One region of the Mesorhizobium sp. INR15 genome, then DNA from elsewhere that is predicted to be linked to it. Evidence: riboswitches for the same ligand, from Rfam matches in the RefSeq annotation. Region 1 holds a riboswitch; each other region holds the start of a gene.
The links. Region 1 has a riboswitch for cobalamin ahead of GA829_RS18155 (DUF1636 family protein). Riboswitches for the same ligand answer to the same signal wherever they lie in the genome.
Positions count from the first base shown of each region.

Region 2: linked by a shared signal. The riboswitch ahead of GA829_RS25780 (DUF1636 family protein) and the one ahead of GA829_RS18155 (DUF1636 family protein) in region 1 are both predicted to bind cobalamin.
Region 3: linked by a shared signal. The riboswitch ahead of GA829_RS22395 (hypothetical protein) and the one ahead of GA829_RS18155 (DUF1636 family protein) in region 1 are both predicted to bind cobalamin.

Region 1 is NZ_CP045496.1:3,719,962-3,724,351, reverse strand. It holds gene GA829_RS18165 (NADH-quinone oxidoreductase subunit A) at 1-242, opposite strand, end outside; gene GA829_RS18160 (winged helix-turn-helix domain-containing protein) at 575-1,774, shown strand; cobalamin riboswitch at 1,804-2,008, shown strand; gene GA829_RS18155 (DUF1636 family protein) at 2,048-2,476, shown strand; gene cobW (cobalamin biosynthesis protein CobW) at 2,479-3,516, shown strand; gene cobN (cobaltochelatase subunit CobN) at 3,535-4,390, shown strand, end outside.
Region 2 is NZ_CP045496.1:5,281,898-5,286,287, reverse strand. It holds gene GA829_RS25790 (alanine racemase) at 1-573, shown strand, start outside; gene GA829_RS25785 (AraC family transcriptional regulator) at 574-1,407, opposite strand; cobalamin riboswitch at 1,701-1,906, shown strand; gene GA829_RS25780 (DUF1636 family protein) at 1,914-2,396, shown strand; gene GA829_RS25775 (ABC transporter ATP-binding protein) at 2,393-3,181, shown strand; gene GA829_RS25770 (ABC transporter substrate-binding protein) at 3,228-4,175, shown strand; gene GA829_RS25765 (FecCD family ABC transporter permease) at 4,250-4,390, shown strand, end outside.
Region 3 is NZ_CP045496.1:4,605,163-4,609,552, forward strand. It holds gene GA829_RS22370 (aldose 1-epimerase family protein) at 1-15, opposite strand, end outside; partial or broken gene GA829_RS22375 (TetR/AcrR family transcriptional regulator) at 120-278, shown strand; gene GA829_RS22380 (Bax inhibitor-1/YccA family protein) at 365-1,081, opposite strand; gene GA829_RS22385 (anti-sigma factor family protein) at 1,105-1,881, opposite strand; gene GA829_RS22390 (sigma-70 family RNA polymerase sigma factor) at 1,878-2,408, opposite strand; gene GA829_RS22395 (hypothetical protein) at 2,586-2,912, opposite strand; cobalamin riboswitch at 3,035-3,238, opposite strand; gene GA829_RS22400 (histidine phosphatase family protein) at 3,341-3,955, opposite strand; gene GA829_RS22405 (amino acid aminotransferase) at 4,081-4,390, shown strand, end outside.

The DNA of each region.
Region 1 (4,390 bases):
AACAGGAAGGCTACTTCCAGATCGAAGATGATGAACAGGATCGATACCAGGTAGAAGCGGATGTCGAATTTCATGCGGGCGTCGTCGAACGAGTTGAAACCGCACTCGTAAGCGGAAAGCTTTTCAGGATCGGGATTGCGGTAGGCCACCAGGAAGGGTGCGGCCAGCAGCGCCAGGCCGACTACCAGCGCCACGCCGATGAACAGGACGATGGGCAGGTACGAACTTAGAAGTGCGTTCATGCTGCGGCTTTCCGTTGGCGCCAATCCACTTTGATTACAGCACCGGACCCTAATGCGGAAGCGTGACAGTTTAACCGCTGAACCGTTTTAGGGGGCCTATGCTGCAACGCGGCGAGGGTTAGCGCAGCGCTTTCGGCGAAGCAAGTCAAACCTTGTTCAAAATGCGGTGCTGGACGGCATTCCGGGGGAAACTGGTCTGATCCGCTCCTGTTTGATTTCTTTCACTTTTTACTCCACTTTTCTCTCCTGACATGGTTGCCGCCAAAACCCTGCTAGCATGGCCTGGAATCAGCCACCCAGACCCCGGTCAACTGCCCCAGAGTGATGCTTGCATGAAGGAAAAGATCTCACTGCCGATGGCCCGGCGCATCGCGCTTGCCGCTCAGGGCTTTCTCGATCCCCGGCCGAGCGCCACTCCTGATCGCCGCCACTTTGCCCGCGTGCTCTCCCGCACAGGGCTGCTGCAGATCGATTCCGTCAGCGCCGTGGTACGCGCTCATTATATGCCGCTCTATTCACGCCTTGGCCCCTACCCGCTCACCCTGCTCGACAATGCTGCCGTCACACGCAAGCGCACGGTCTTCGAGTACTGGGCTCATGAGGCGTCCTTCCTGCCGGTCGAAACCTATCCGCTGATGCGCTGGCGCATGGAGCGGGCCGAGCGTGGCGAAGAAATGTATCTGGGCCTCGCCAAATGGGGACGTGAACACGCGGCCTATGTCGAAGAGATCTATCGCGCCGTCGTCGACCGCGGCCCGATCGCAGCTTCAGCGCTCGAAGGCCAGAAAGGCTCCGGCGGCTGGTGGGGCTGGAGCCACGCCAAGCACGCCTTCGAATGGCTGTTCTGGGCGGGCCGGATCACCACGGCATCGCGTCGCGGCTTCGAACGCTTCTACGATCTGCCCGAGCGCGTGCTGCCACAAGCGATCATCGACCTGCCGGTGCCCTCCGCCAAGGACGCGCACCGCGAGCTGCTCAATATATCGGCCCGCGCCCACGGCGTGGCGACAGCCAGCGACCTGCGCGATTATTTCCGCCTGTCGCCGGCCGATATGAAGGGCCGTATCGAGGAACTGGTCGAGACCGGCGAACTGCTGCCGGTGCGCGTCGAGGGCTGGGATAAGCCGGCTTACCTTCACAAGGACGCCCGCCTGCCTCGAAAAATCGAGGCGCGCGCCTTGCTGGCGCCGTTCGATCCGGTGGTGTTCGAGCGGACACGCGCGGAAAAGCTGTTCGACTTCCGCTATCGCATCGAAATCTACACACCCGCCGAAAAACGCCAGTACGGCTATTATGTTCTGCCGTTCCTGCTTGGCGACCGGATTGTCGCCCGCGTCGATCTCAAGGCCGACCGGCCAAACAGCGTTCTGCGCGTCCATGCCGCCTACGCCGAGCCCTGCGCGCCCGCCGAGACTGCCGCCGAGCTCTTCGAGGAGTTGAAGCAGATGCAGGGATGGCTTGGCCTTGAGCGCATGGAAGTGACGCCTGCCGGCGATTTGGGCCCGGCGCTGGCCGACATCGCCATGTCGTAGCCGTGCGTTGACACAACTCCCCGCAAAAGCCTAAATCCAGTCCAGACGGTCCCCTGCCCGCAACGGCAAGGGCTAAGAGGGAATGCGGTGCGAGATCAAAAATCTCAAATCCGTGGCTGTCCCCGCAACTGTAAGCGAAGAGCCAAGGCCGAAAACCACTGGGACGGTCCCGGGAAGGCGGCACGAAGGCGATGACCCGCGAGCCAGGAGACCTGCCGTCTGCGACATGAAGTATCCGATCGCCCGGCGGGTTTTCCGGGCAAGGAGCATGATTTGGAACGCGACAGCGGTTTTCCGGCTGAAACAACGGATATTTTGCCTGGCCAGGATGATGCCTTGGCCGGCGTCACGATCATCGTCTGCGCTTCCTGCCGCAACGAGACCGGCTCCGACGCCCATCCCCGCGCCGGCGAATTGCTGGCCGACGACACGCGCCGCGCGGCAGCATCTGAAAGCATCAGCGTCCGCAGCGTCGAATGCCTCGGCAATTGCAAGCGCCGCCTCAGCGCCGCCATCCTGCGCGACGGCTGCTGGAGCTATGTCTTCGGTGACCTGACCGAGACAAGCGGCGCCGATCTCGTCAGCGGCGCAAAACTCTTTGCCACCTCTTCCGACGGCCTCATCCCATGGCGCGGCCGGCCTGATTCTCTCAAGCGCGGCCTTGTCGCCCGCATCCCTCCCCTCGACATGCTGAAGGACTGATCATGACCGCCTCCGTTTCCCGTGTTCCCTGTACCGTTGTCACCGGCTTCCTCGGCGCCGGCAAGACGACGCTTGTGCGCCATCTCCTGGAAAACGCTGGCGGCAAGCGTATTGCGATCATTGTGAACGAGTTCGGCGACATCGGCATCGATGGCGAAATCCTCAAGGGTTGCGGCATCGACACCTGCCCTGAGGAAAATATCGTCGAACTGGCCAATGGCTGCATCTGCTGCACCGTCGCCGATGATTTCGTGCCGGCGCTCGACCAGATCCTGGCGCTGACGCCGAAAGTCGACCATATCCTGATCGAGACGTCCGGCCTGGCACTGCCCAAGCCGCTGGTCCAGGCTTTCCAATGGCCGACGGTGAAGAGCCGCGTTACGGTCGACGGCGTGATCGCCGTGGTCGATGGGCCGGCACTTGCCGAGGGCCGCGTCGCCAACGACATGGATGCCTTGCAGGCGCAGCGCGCGCAGGACGAGACGCTCGACCATGACGACCCGGTCGAGGAAGTGTTCGAGGACCAGATCGCCTGCGCCGACCTGATCATCCTTTCGAAGAGCGACCTGATGGACGCGGCCGGTTCGGCGCGCGCCAATGCCATCATCAACGAGCATTCCGCCCGTGCCGTGAAGATCGTGCCGACCTCGCATGGCAAGGTCGATCCTTCCGTGCTGCTGGGGCTCGGTCTCGCGGTCGAGGACGACATCGAGAACCGCAAGTCGCATCATGACGGTGCATTCGACCACGAGCACGACGACTTCGATACGTTCATCGTCGACATTCCCTCGATCGCCAATCCGGACGATCTGGCAAAGCGCGTCGCCACCGCCGCCGAACAGGAAAACGTACTGCGGGTGAAGGGCTTCGTCGAAGTCGGCGGCAAGCCGATGCGGCTTCTGCTGCAGGCGGTCGGACCGCGCGTCAATCATTACTACGACCGCGCCTGGACGGCCCAGGACGACCGCCGCTCGCGCCTTGTCGTCATTGGCCTGAAGGGGCTGAACCGGCCGGCCATCGAGCGTATACTCGCCGGCTGACGCAAACCACGGACCCCGATGCATATCCTCACCACCACCTCCGCCTCGCTCGACGATCTCGCCGAGCCGGTCGATCTGCGGCAGACGCCGGCGGATGTGGTGGCGCTGTCCTTTACCGACAGTGATCTCGCCGGACTGGCGGCAGCGTGGAAGGCCGACGCCAGCCGATTGCCCACCATGCGGCTGGCGGCGCTGCGCGACCTGCGCCATCCCATGTCCGTCGACCTCTGGATCGACAGCGTCGCCCGTCACGCCAAGGTCATCCTAGTCCGCATCCTCGGCGGCTACGATTGGTGGCGCTACGGCTGCGACCAGCTTGCCTCGACCGCCAGGGAACGCGGCATAAAGCTGGCGCTGCTGCCCGGTGAATGCCGCGACGAGGATTTCAGGCTGATCGAAGCCTCGACGCTGCCGCGCGCGGAACTCGACGGCCTGCTCGACTATTTCCGCGAAGGCGGCCCGGCGAACATGACGGCGCTGGTGCATCGGCTGGCAGGGCTTGCCGGGTCGGATGTGGCAATTACCGAGCCCGTCGCGGTGCCGAAAGCAGGCTACTACGAACCCGGTCGTGGCGTCGTCCCCCTCCCCCTCGAGGGGAGGGTCCGGCCGCAGGCCGGGGGTGGGGTCGCTCGTGAAGTGCGCCGACTTCAAGAAGCGCCGCATCCAGCCGCACCGACGCCACCCGGCCCTGCGGGCCACCCTCCCCTCAAGGGGGAGGGATACGCCGCGCCCATCATCCCAATTCTCTTCTATCGCTCGATGCTGCTTGCCGCCGATGTCGCCCCGATTGATGCGCTTTATGAGGCATTGCGGCAGCGCGGCATGACCCCGCTCCCCATCTTCGTCTCCAGCCTCAAGGACCCGACATCCCTCG
Region 2 (4,390 bases), 1.6 Mb from region 1:
CTGTTCGGCGGACCCAAAAGGGCACTGGCAAGCGCATCGGCACAGGCTTCGGCCTTCGTCGATGCCCTTGGCCTGGATGAGCGCCGCATCCTCAACATCGGCGGCAGCAAGACAGCACTTCTGCACCATGGCGGCGTGGCCAATGAAGTGTCTATCGGCTCCGCCTTCGTGCTGCCCAGCGATTTCGATACGCCCGGCCTCGACGGTTTTCAGCCAGCCGCCTCCATCGCGACGCCGATCCTCAAGGTGGCCGAACCGGAATTGCCCGGTTCGGCCGGTTTTTCCCGGACACTGCAGGCGCTCGGCCTGTTTCCGCGCAAAGGCTGCTATCTCTACGGCGGCAGATGGATGGCCGAGCCCGTATTCCCTGCCGGCATGAAGACGAACAGCCTGATCGGCTTGTCGTCCAACCAGCAATTCATGGGCCTGCCCAGCGATGCAACCGCAAGGCCCGGCGACTATGCGTTTCTGCGCCCGACGCAGAGCGAGGCCGTGCTGCAGCAGTTCGGATCGATCGCGGTGTTTTCCGGCGGCGGTATCATCGATCGCTGGCCAGCCTTGCCAATGGCATAGCTAGCCTTTGACTGGTATCCAGATTTCCAGCCCGCCATTGCCGCTGTGGGGGTCGAATTCCGGGCCGTAACGCTCGAACTCGGGCGCGTCTGCTATTTCGTGGCCGGAGGCCGGCAGCCATTTGTTCCAGATCGTGTTGACGGTGCGGCGGATGGTCGAGACGTGCTCGCGGTGGGCGAAGACCGCGTATCTCTGCGCCGGCACGCGCACGCGGAAAAACTCCTTGGGGAGATCGGAAAAGTCCAAGACTTCCACGCCGGCGATGTAATCGAAATTGCCGGCATCGTCGCCGTTGACGCAGACGCCATAAGCAACGTCGCCCGTCTCGCCGGGGATGTTGCCGATATAGGGGCCAAAGCGCTGCCATTGCATCGGGATGGCGGCACTGGTTTCGCAGCTGTAGCGCTCGCCCAAACCGGCGATGAGAAACGGCCGGCTGGTCTCGAAGCGCGGCGGTTCGAGGTTGGAGAGAAAGGACTGGTCCATCAGGATCGGCTCCACGAGATCAAGGTTCTTGAGGGTGCCTTGCGCGCGAACCAGTTCCGGCGTGGTGCCGAACTGGTCACGGAAGGCACGGGTGAACGCCTCATGCGAGTTGTAGCCGGCGTCGAGCGCCACCGAGAGAATGTCGGGAGCCCCGGCGGCGAGCGTGCGTGCGGCCTCGGTCAGCCGGCGCGAGCGCATGTAGCCCATCACCGAGCGGCCGGTGGCAGCGCCGAAGGCCCGCGTCACGTGAAAGCGCGACACGCCGCTGCTTTGCGCTACATCGTCAAGAGTAACAGCTTCCGGCAGGTGGCTTTCGACGAACCACAGCGCTTTCTCGGTTGGGTTCATTCAAGCCTCCTCGCATTTGGCGCAGCCGTTGTGGCACCTGGCTGCCTCGCCGGTTTGATCACAATTGCGCATGGCGCAAAATGCCAACGCATGGCGTCGTGCCAAATGGCGAAGATAGACGTCCTTAGCCGAAAGGGCGCGCCGCGTCGCTGCCCCCGCGATGCCATCACCCTGTCGCCTTTCTGGGAACTGTCCTTCACGACAGGTCGCGCCAGATCTAAAACGTTTGACTGTATTTTTGTATTGTTATAACAGAACAAAACATCGATCTTGCCACGCCGCCAGCCGGCGCTTAGGGTGCGACTCGTGATGGTCCCCAAGCTGAAAGGCGCGGGGTGAAAAGGGAACACGGTGAGATCCGATTGGGTTGATGCCGTGGCTGCCCCCGCAACTGTAAGCGGCGAGCAAAATCCGAAATGCCACTGGCCGGCAAGGCTGGGAAGGCAGGATGGCGCTAAGACCCGCGAGCCAGGAGACCTGCCATCAGCATGAGTTGACCGGACGGGGTGTGCCGGGAGGAGACGCGGGGTCCAGGTCTTGTCGGCCGGTCCTCTAGCCTCTTTCCCGTCGCCAGTTTTGAAAGTGACGGAAAGTTGGAAGGCCTCATACCCATCCACCGCATCATTGTGTGCGCGCTTTGCCGCGACCCCGCGACTGGGGTCAGAACGGGCGAAGGGCTGTGCGCCGATCTGCGTTCCAGGTTCTCGGCACATGACGACCTTGACATGGCGCGCGGCTTTGCGGTGGAGGAGGTCGCCTGTATGGCGGGCTGTGACAGGCCGCTCACGGTTGCCTTCCAGGCTGAGGGCAAGGCCGCCTATCTCTTCGGTTCCATCGACGTAGGGACGGATGTTGACGGCCTGGTGGAGTTCGCGAAACTCTATCATTCGCTGGCCGACGGCTGGAGCAATTCCGGGCAGCGCCCTGCGGGTCTGGCGGGCAAGACCCTGGCGCGGATTCCGGCATCTCCGATCAGGAGGATCCCATGACCACGCCGCTTCTCGACGCGAAGGACCTGACCGCAACGGCGAACGGCCAGCATCTGGTGCAAGCGGTGAGCTTTTCGGTAGCTGCCGGCGATCGGCTTGCCATCATTGGCCCGAACGGCGCCGGCAAGACAACGCTTCTGCGCATGCTGGCCGGTCTGCTCCAGCCTAGCTCAGGTGAGGTGAGGCTTTCCGGCCGAAGGCTGGACAGAATTGCTGCCGCCGAACGCGCCTTGCACATAGCTGTCGTCGGTCAGACCGATCAGCCCGATCCTCGGCTTGCGGTCATCGACTATGTCGAGCTTGGCCGGGTCCCGCATGCAGGACTTGGCCGGCGCGGCGAAGAGCACGATATCGTCGTTGATGCGTTGCGCAGGACCGGCCTGCTGCCATTGCTTGGCCGCACCATCGGCTCGCTGTCGGGAGGTGAACGCCAGCGTGCCCAATTGGCGCGCGCCATCGCCCAGCAGCCGAAGATACTGTTCCTTGACGAGCCGACCAATCATCTTGATCCGCGCGCCCGCAGCGAATTGCTCGAACTGGTGGCCGGGTTCGACATGACAGTGATCGCTGTGCTGCACGATCTGGCCCTGGTCGCACCGTTTGCCACAAGGGTGGCGGTGATGAACAAGACCCGCCTGCAGGCACTCGCCGGGCCGCGCGAGGCGCTGACCCAGCAGTTGATCCGCGACATTTTCGGCGTCGATGTGCTGCGCTTGCGGCATCCGACCGAGGACCGCGAACTGACGGTGTTCGAGGTTCCCAATCGGGCTTCCTCCCCGCCCTGATCGATCCGGTAGCCATCCAACCCAATTCAACAAAGGAGCAACATCCGTGAAACGCCTTGCCTTGTCTCTTGCCTTCTCGCTGCTGGCCTCGACCGCCTTCGCTTTCCCGGTCACGGTCGACAGCTGCGGCAAGCCGCTGACCTTCGACGCCGCACCCAAGCGCGCCGTCATCCATGACCTGAACATGGCCGAGATGGCCTTTGCGCTTGGGCTGCAACCGTCGATCGTCGGTCTGACCGGCATCACCGGATGGTACAAGGTCGGCCCGGAATTCAAGGCTGAACAGGGAGCGATCCCGGAACTGGCGCCGAAATATCCGACGCTTGAAAACCTCGTCGCGGTCGAGCCCGATTTCTTCTTCGCCGGCTGGTACTACGGCATGAAGCCGGGCGGCGAGGTGACGCCCGACACGCTCGCCCCGCATGGTATCAGGACGCTGGTGCTGACGGAAAGCTGCGTCCATCTCGACAAGAACCGTCCCGCCGCCTCGATGGACCTGCTCTATGGCGACATCGAAAAGCTGGGCAAGATCTTTGGCAAGGACGCCGAGGCCGAAAAGCTGGTTTCCGGCTGGAAGACCCAGCTCGCCGAGATCACCGCCAAGGTTGGCGACCGCAAGGGAACGCGGGTATTCCTCTATGATTCCGGTGAGGACAAGCCGTTCACAGCCGGCAAGTTCGCCATTCCAAGCGCCATGATTACCGCTGCCGGTGGTGACAACATCATGGCCGACATGGACACCAGCTGGGGCAACACGGACTGGGAAACGGTGGCGTCGCGCAATCCGCAATTCCTGATCCTGCTCGATTACCAGGATGGCGGCGGCTACAAGAAACTGCTCGATTTCCTCAAGGCCCATCCTGCCATGAAAGAAACCGACGCGGTCAAGAACGAGCGCTTCGTCGCGTTGCGTTATGCCGAACTGACGCCTGGGCCGGCCAACATCGAAGCGATCGACAAGATCGCCAAGGCCATGCACCCGGAAGCTTTCTGATGCAGGTCGCCCAAAAGTGCGCAGCGGTTTTGGGGCGACGACAAGCATGAAACAAGACCTTGAAAGCGCATCGCATGAATCCTGACAAACGCGATGCGCTTTCAGGCTCGCGCCACAAAGCATTCGCACCGGCCATGCTGGCGGGAGCGGTGGCGATCGCCGCTCTCGCCTTGCTGTCGATTGCCTATGGCTCGACGCTGATACCGCTGACCGAT
Region 3 (4,390 bases), 890 kb from region 1:
GCTGTCCTGTTCCATATGTCCTCACGATCTGCGGCTACCCCGCAAGCAGGTTAGCAAAAGCCCTCGCATACTCAAGGTGCGAGATGCCGGGAGCGCCTCCTATGAGAGACTGCCGGCGCTCGGACGACGAGAGAGCCGCCGCGCAGCAGCGTCTTGCAGGTCTCGGCGAACGCTATCCGACAATCGAACGCTCGCGCCTGCTGTTGGATGACGATTGGGAAGGTGCTTTCAGGAAAGGCCTCGGCTTCCTGCTCGATGGCCTTTCTCCAAGACCGTAAGCTGCTGCCGCATCCTTGAAGCAAAAAGCCATGGCCGAAGGCTGTCCTTCGGCCATGGCAATCCTCTGCTTTTCGTTGGCGAATTGCTATTCGCGCTCGCCGGTAAAGTTCAGCAGCAGTTGGAAGATGTTGACGAAGTTCAGATAGAGCGAGAAGGCGCCGAACACGGCGAGCTTCTGCCGCGACTCCGCGTCGAAGTTTTCAGCATACTGCTCCTTGATCGTCTGCGTGTCCCAAGCGGTCAGGCCGATGAACACGGCAATGCCGATCACTGAGATCGCGAACTGCAGTGCCGTCGAGCCGAGGAAGATGTTGACGATGCTGGCTATCACCACGCCGATCAGGCCCATGATCATGAACGACGAGAACTGGGTCAGATCCCGCTTGGTCGTGTAGCCATAGAGGCTGGTGGCGCCGAACATTGTGGCGGCGATGAAGAAGGTGCGGGCGATGCTGGTTCCGGTGAAGACCAGGAACACCGAGGCCAGCGACAGGCCCATGACGGCGCAGAAGGCCCAGAACATCGCCTGCGCGCTCGCCGCCGACATGGTCTGCATCTTGAACGAGAACAGCAGGACGAAGGCGAGCGGCGCCAGCATCACCACCCATTTCAGCGGGCTGGAAAAGATCGGCACGTAAAGCGCCGGTGTCGACGATACCATGAAGGCGATAAGGCCGGTGACGACGAGGCCGACGCCCATGTAGTTATATACGCGCAGCATATGCTGGCGCAGGCCCTCGTCGTAAATGGCGCCGGTTTGGGCGCCCGCGCCGGCGCGGTATCCCATGTTAGGGGTGTTCATTTGCATTCTCCTTTGCGGGTCGATCAGTAAAGCGTTCTGGCAAGTGCCTCGGCGGCGCGATCGAGATCATGGACCTCGCTCTTCGCGACCACCGCATAGGCCACCTCGCCAATCTGGAAATACGCCGAGGAAATATCGCCCGAGGGCGCGACGGTCGGCTTGACCACGTCGAAGGTTCCTGGCCGGATCGCGAACAGCGACACCAGCCCCATCTCCTTCGTTTCGACAGCCATCTCGACGCTCGGACCAAAGCGCGACGGATAGACCTGCACGTCGCGGACCTTCCAGTCCTTCGGCAGAGACGGCATCACGATGGCGGTGGCGGCGCGAATTTCGCCGGCATTGTAGTTCGGCGCCTCTGGCTGCGAAGCCATGCTTTCGCGAACCAGTGTCGTGCGGTGCGCACGCACCGCGTCGTCGACATAGGCAGGCGGCTGCGGCGAAGCGATGACCTTGGTCACTGACATCGGGCCGATGATGCCGTTGGCCAGCCAACCAGCAGCAACGAAGGCGGCGACAGCGGCGGCGCGCTGCAGAACGCCTAGGATACGACCCCGGCCAAGCCCCCTCTCCAGCCGCCGCGCGGCATCTGCGGTCGCCGGCCGCGCCATGCCCCTGGAGCCGGCAAGCGCCACGCGAAGTTCATCGCGGGTCCGCAGGTCCGACATCACGCGCGCTGCGGCCTCCGGACGGCCGGACAGATATGCCTCGACCTCGATACGGCGCACGACATCCATCTGGTCGTCGACATAGGCGTCGAGATCGGCTTCCGTGACAGGATCAAGCATGGAAGCGGTCATGACGGGTCTCCAACGATCCTGAGATGGTTCTTCGCTTTCGCCGGAGCCGCTTCCATCTCGCGAAGTGCGGCGCGTGCGCGGCCGATGCGCGACATCAGCGTTCCCAGCGGCACGCTGCTGGCGTCCGCCGCCTGCTGGTAGGACAGCCCCTCTATGGCGACGAGATGCAGGGCGGAGCGCTGTTCCTCCGGCAGGTTGAAGAAGGCTTCGCGCACCTGCGCCAGCCGCAACGAATGTTCCTGCGGCGCCGGCGTGCTGGCCTCGGTCAGATATCCGGCCTGTTCGACGCGCGCCGCCTCCGAGCGGCGGGAACGCATGCGGTCGATGAAGGTGTTGTGGACGATCGCCAACAGCCATGCGCGCAGATTTCCACCCGAGCGGAAGGTGCCGCGCCGCTCATAGGCGCGCACCAGCGCGTCATGCACGAGATCCTCGGCCTCGACGCCATCGCGCGTCAGCGAACGCGCGTAGCGCCTGAGCGAACCCAGCTGTCCGACGATATCGAAGCGTGGCATCGAGCGTTTCATGTCCTGTGTACGGAGCATGTGGGGATTTTAATCCCCGCCGCGCCGATTTTTTTCGCCGGAACCGAGCGCGAAGCTGGAATCCCAGCCATGGCCTCCGCAAACCGTCCTCGCTGCCGCGTGCAAGCGCCAAGCCGTGGACCGTGCTCGCAGGGAAAGAACAGGACTTGGGTCTTTCCTCTACAGATTGGAAACGGGCCTTTGCCAGTGCGTCGCGCCGGCGACGGCGACCAGCAGCGTTCGAAGGCATTGGACATCCGGGTGAAGTGACACGCGCTGGTCGATGAGCGCGATCTGGCGACGGGCGGCCCGTTCAATGCTCGCGCCATGCGGCAACGACATCAGCCAGTCGATGAAGACTTCCTCGGGTGGCGGCAGCGGTGACACAGCCCGCATTGTAGCCGTGTCGATCTTGCGTGCCGAGCCGCACGCGGCCCCGTCAGCACTCGCCCGCGAGGCTTTTCTCCCTAGCGGATCGCGGTCCCCGACAACATCATCCTTGCGCATAGCCTGCCCTCGCTTTCGAGGACCGATCCGGTGGAGATGGAGGATTGAGAACTCCAGGCGCGCATGGTCACGGGACCCAGCACCGGAGCACTCTGCCTCTTGACCGCCCACCGCGATCAGTCGAGTTCACTTGGCTTGAGGCTGGTTTCCGGGCTTCGGAGCTGTCCATTTCAGGACTGTCTCGACACCTTCCCAGGCTTTTGGGCCCAGTGGTCCTGGTCGAAACGAAAGCTCCGCTACCGTTGCGGGGGCAGCGCCGGCATCAAACCGGCTTCCCAATTATCCCATCCGTGGAACGGATGAGCACCTTAAGCGCAGCGATCTAAGCACCGTTCGCTGATTCCAGTCCATACGGAAACGACAAGGCCGGAGCAAAAAAGACGACAGGTTCCGCCAACTGCGTGGACGAACGGCAAGGCCGGTCGGCGTCAGGAATTGGGCTCGCCATTCGCTCGTTCGGAGAGCTTGCGCTGTTTGGGCGCCGTGACACCGCAGGCGCGGAGCATCCATCTACGGCCGTCGCTGCGAAAATCGGTGATGCTGAGCGGCTCGACGTCGATCTTCCCAGAGGCGGCGAGCGGCGCACCGAGAACATGCAGGATGGCAGCGCGGATGACACTGGCATGGGTCACCGCGATCGTGTGGCCTGACGTGGCGATCAAGCCGTCCATCAAGCCCGAGACCCTGTGCGCAACATCCGCCAATGATTCGCCACCATGCGGAGCCGCGTCAGGATCATTGAACCAAGAGGCAATGCCGTCGGGCTGCTCGGCCTGCAGATCCTCAAAGCGCTTGCCAGCCCATTGCCCGTGATCCTGGTCCGCCAGAAGCGGCTCTATCGATGCATCCAGTGACAGCGCCTTGGCAGTCTGGCGGGCGCGAAGCGCTGGTCCAGTCCAGATGCGATCGGCACGGCGCAGTGCCCCGTGCATCGCTTTTGCCAGGACGAGCGATCGCGACTCGAGCGGTTCGTCGAGCGGAAATGATCCTTGCCGCGTTGCCGTCGTGGCGCCGCCGCAGATCATCGTCAGGCGTACGAGCATGAAGCAGTCATCCCTTGAACCTTGCCAACCGGCATCATCTCGCATTTTGCATTGGCGCAACTGAAACCACTGGTGAAGCGCACCCGATTTGCGTATCACTCCGCCGCGCCAATGGAACCATTCCCATGTTCGAAGACCTTCAGCCTGCCCCCGCCGACAAGATTCTCGCCCTGATAGGCCTCTACCGCGCCGATCCTCGAACCAACAAGGTCGATCTCGGTGTTGGCGTCTACAAGGATCGCGACGGGAAAACGCCGGTGATGCGCGCCGTGCGCGAGGCCGAGAAGCGCCTGCTCCAGGGCCAGGATACCAAAACCTATCTCGGCCTTGCTGGCGATACCAGCTTCAACACGGTGATGGCAAAGCTCGCCTTTGGTCCGCAAGCCGACATGACGCGCATCCGCGCGGCGCAGGCACCAGGCGGCTCCGGCGCGC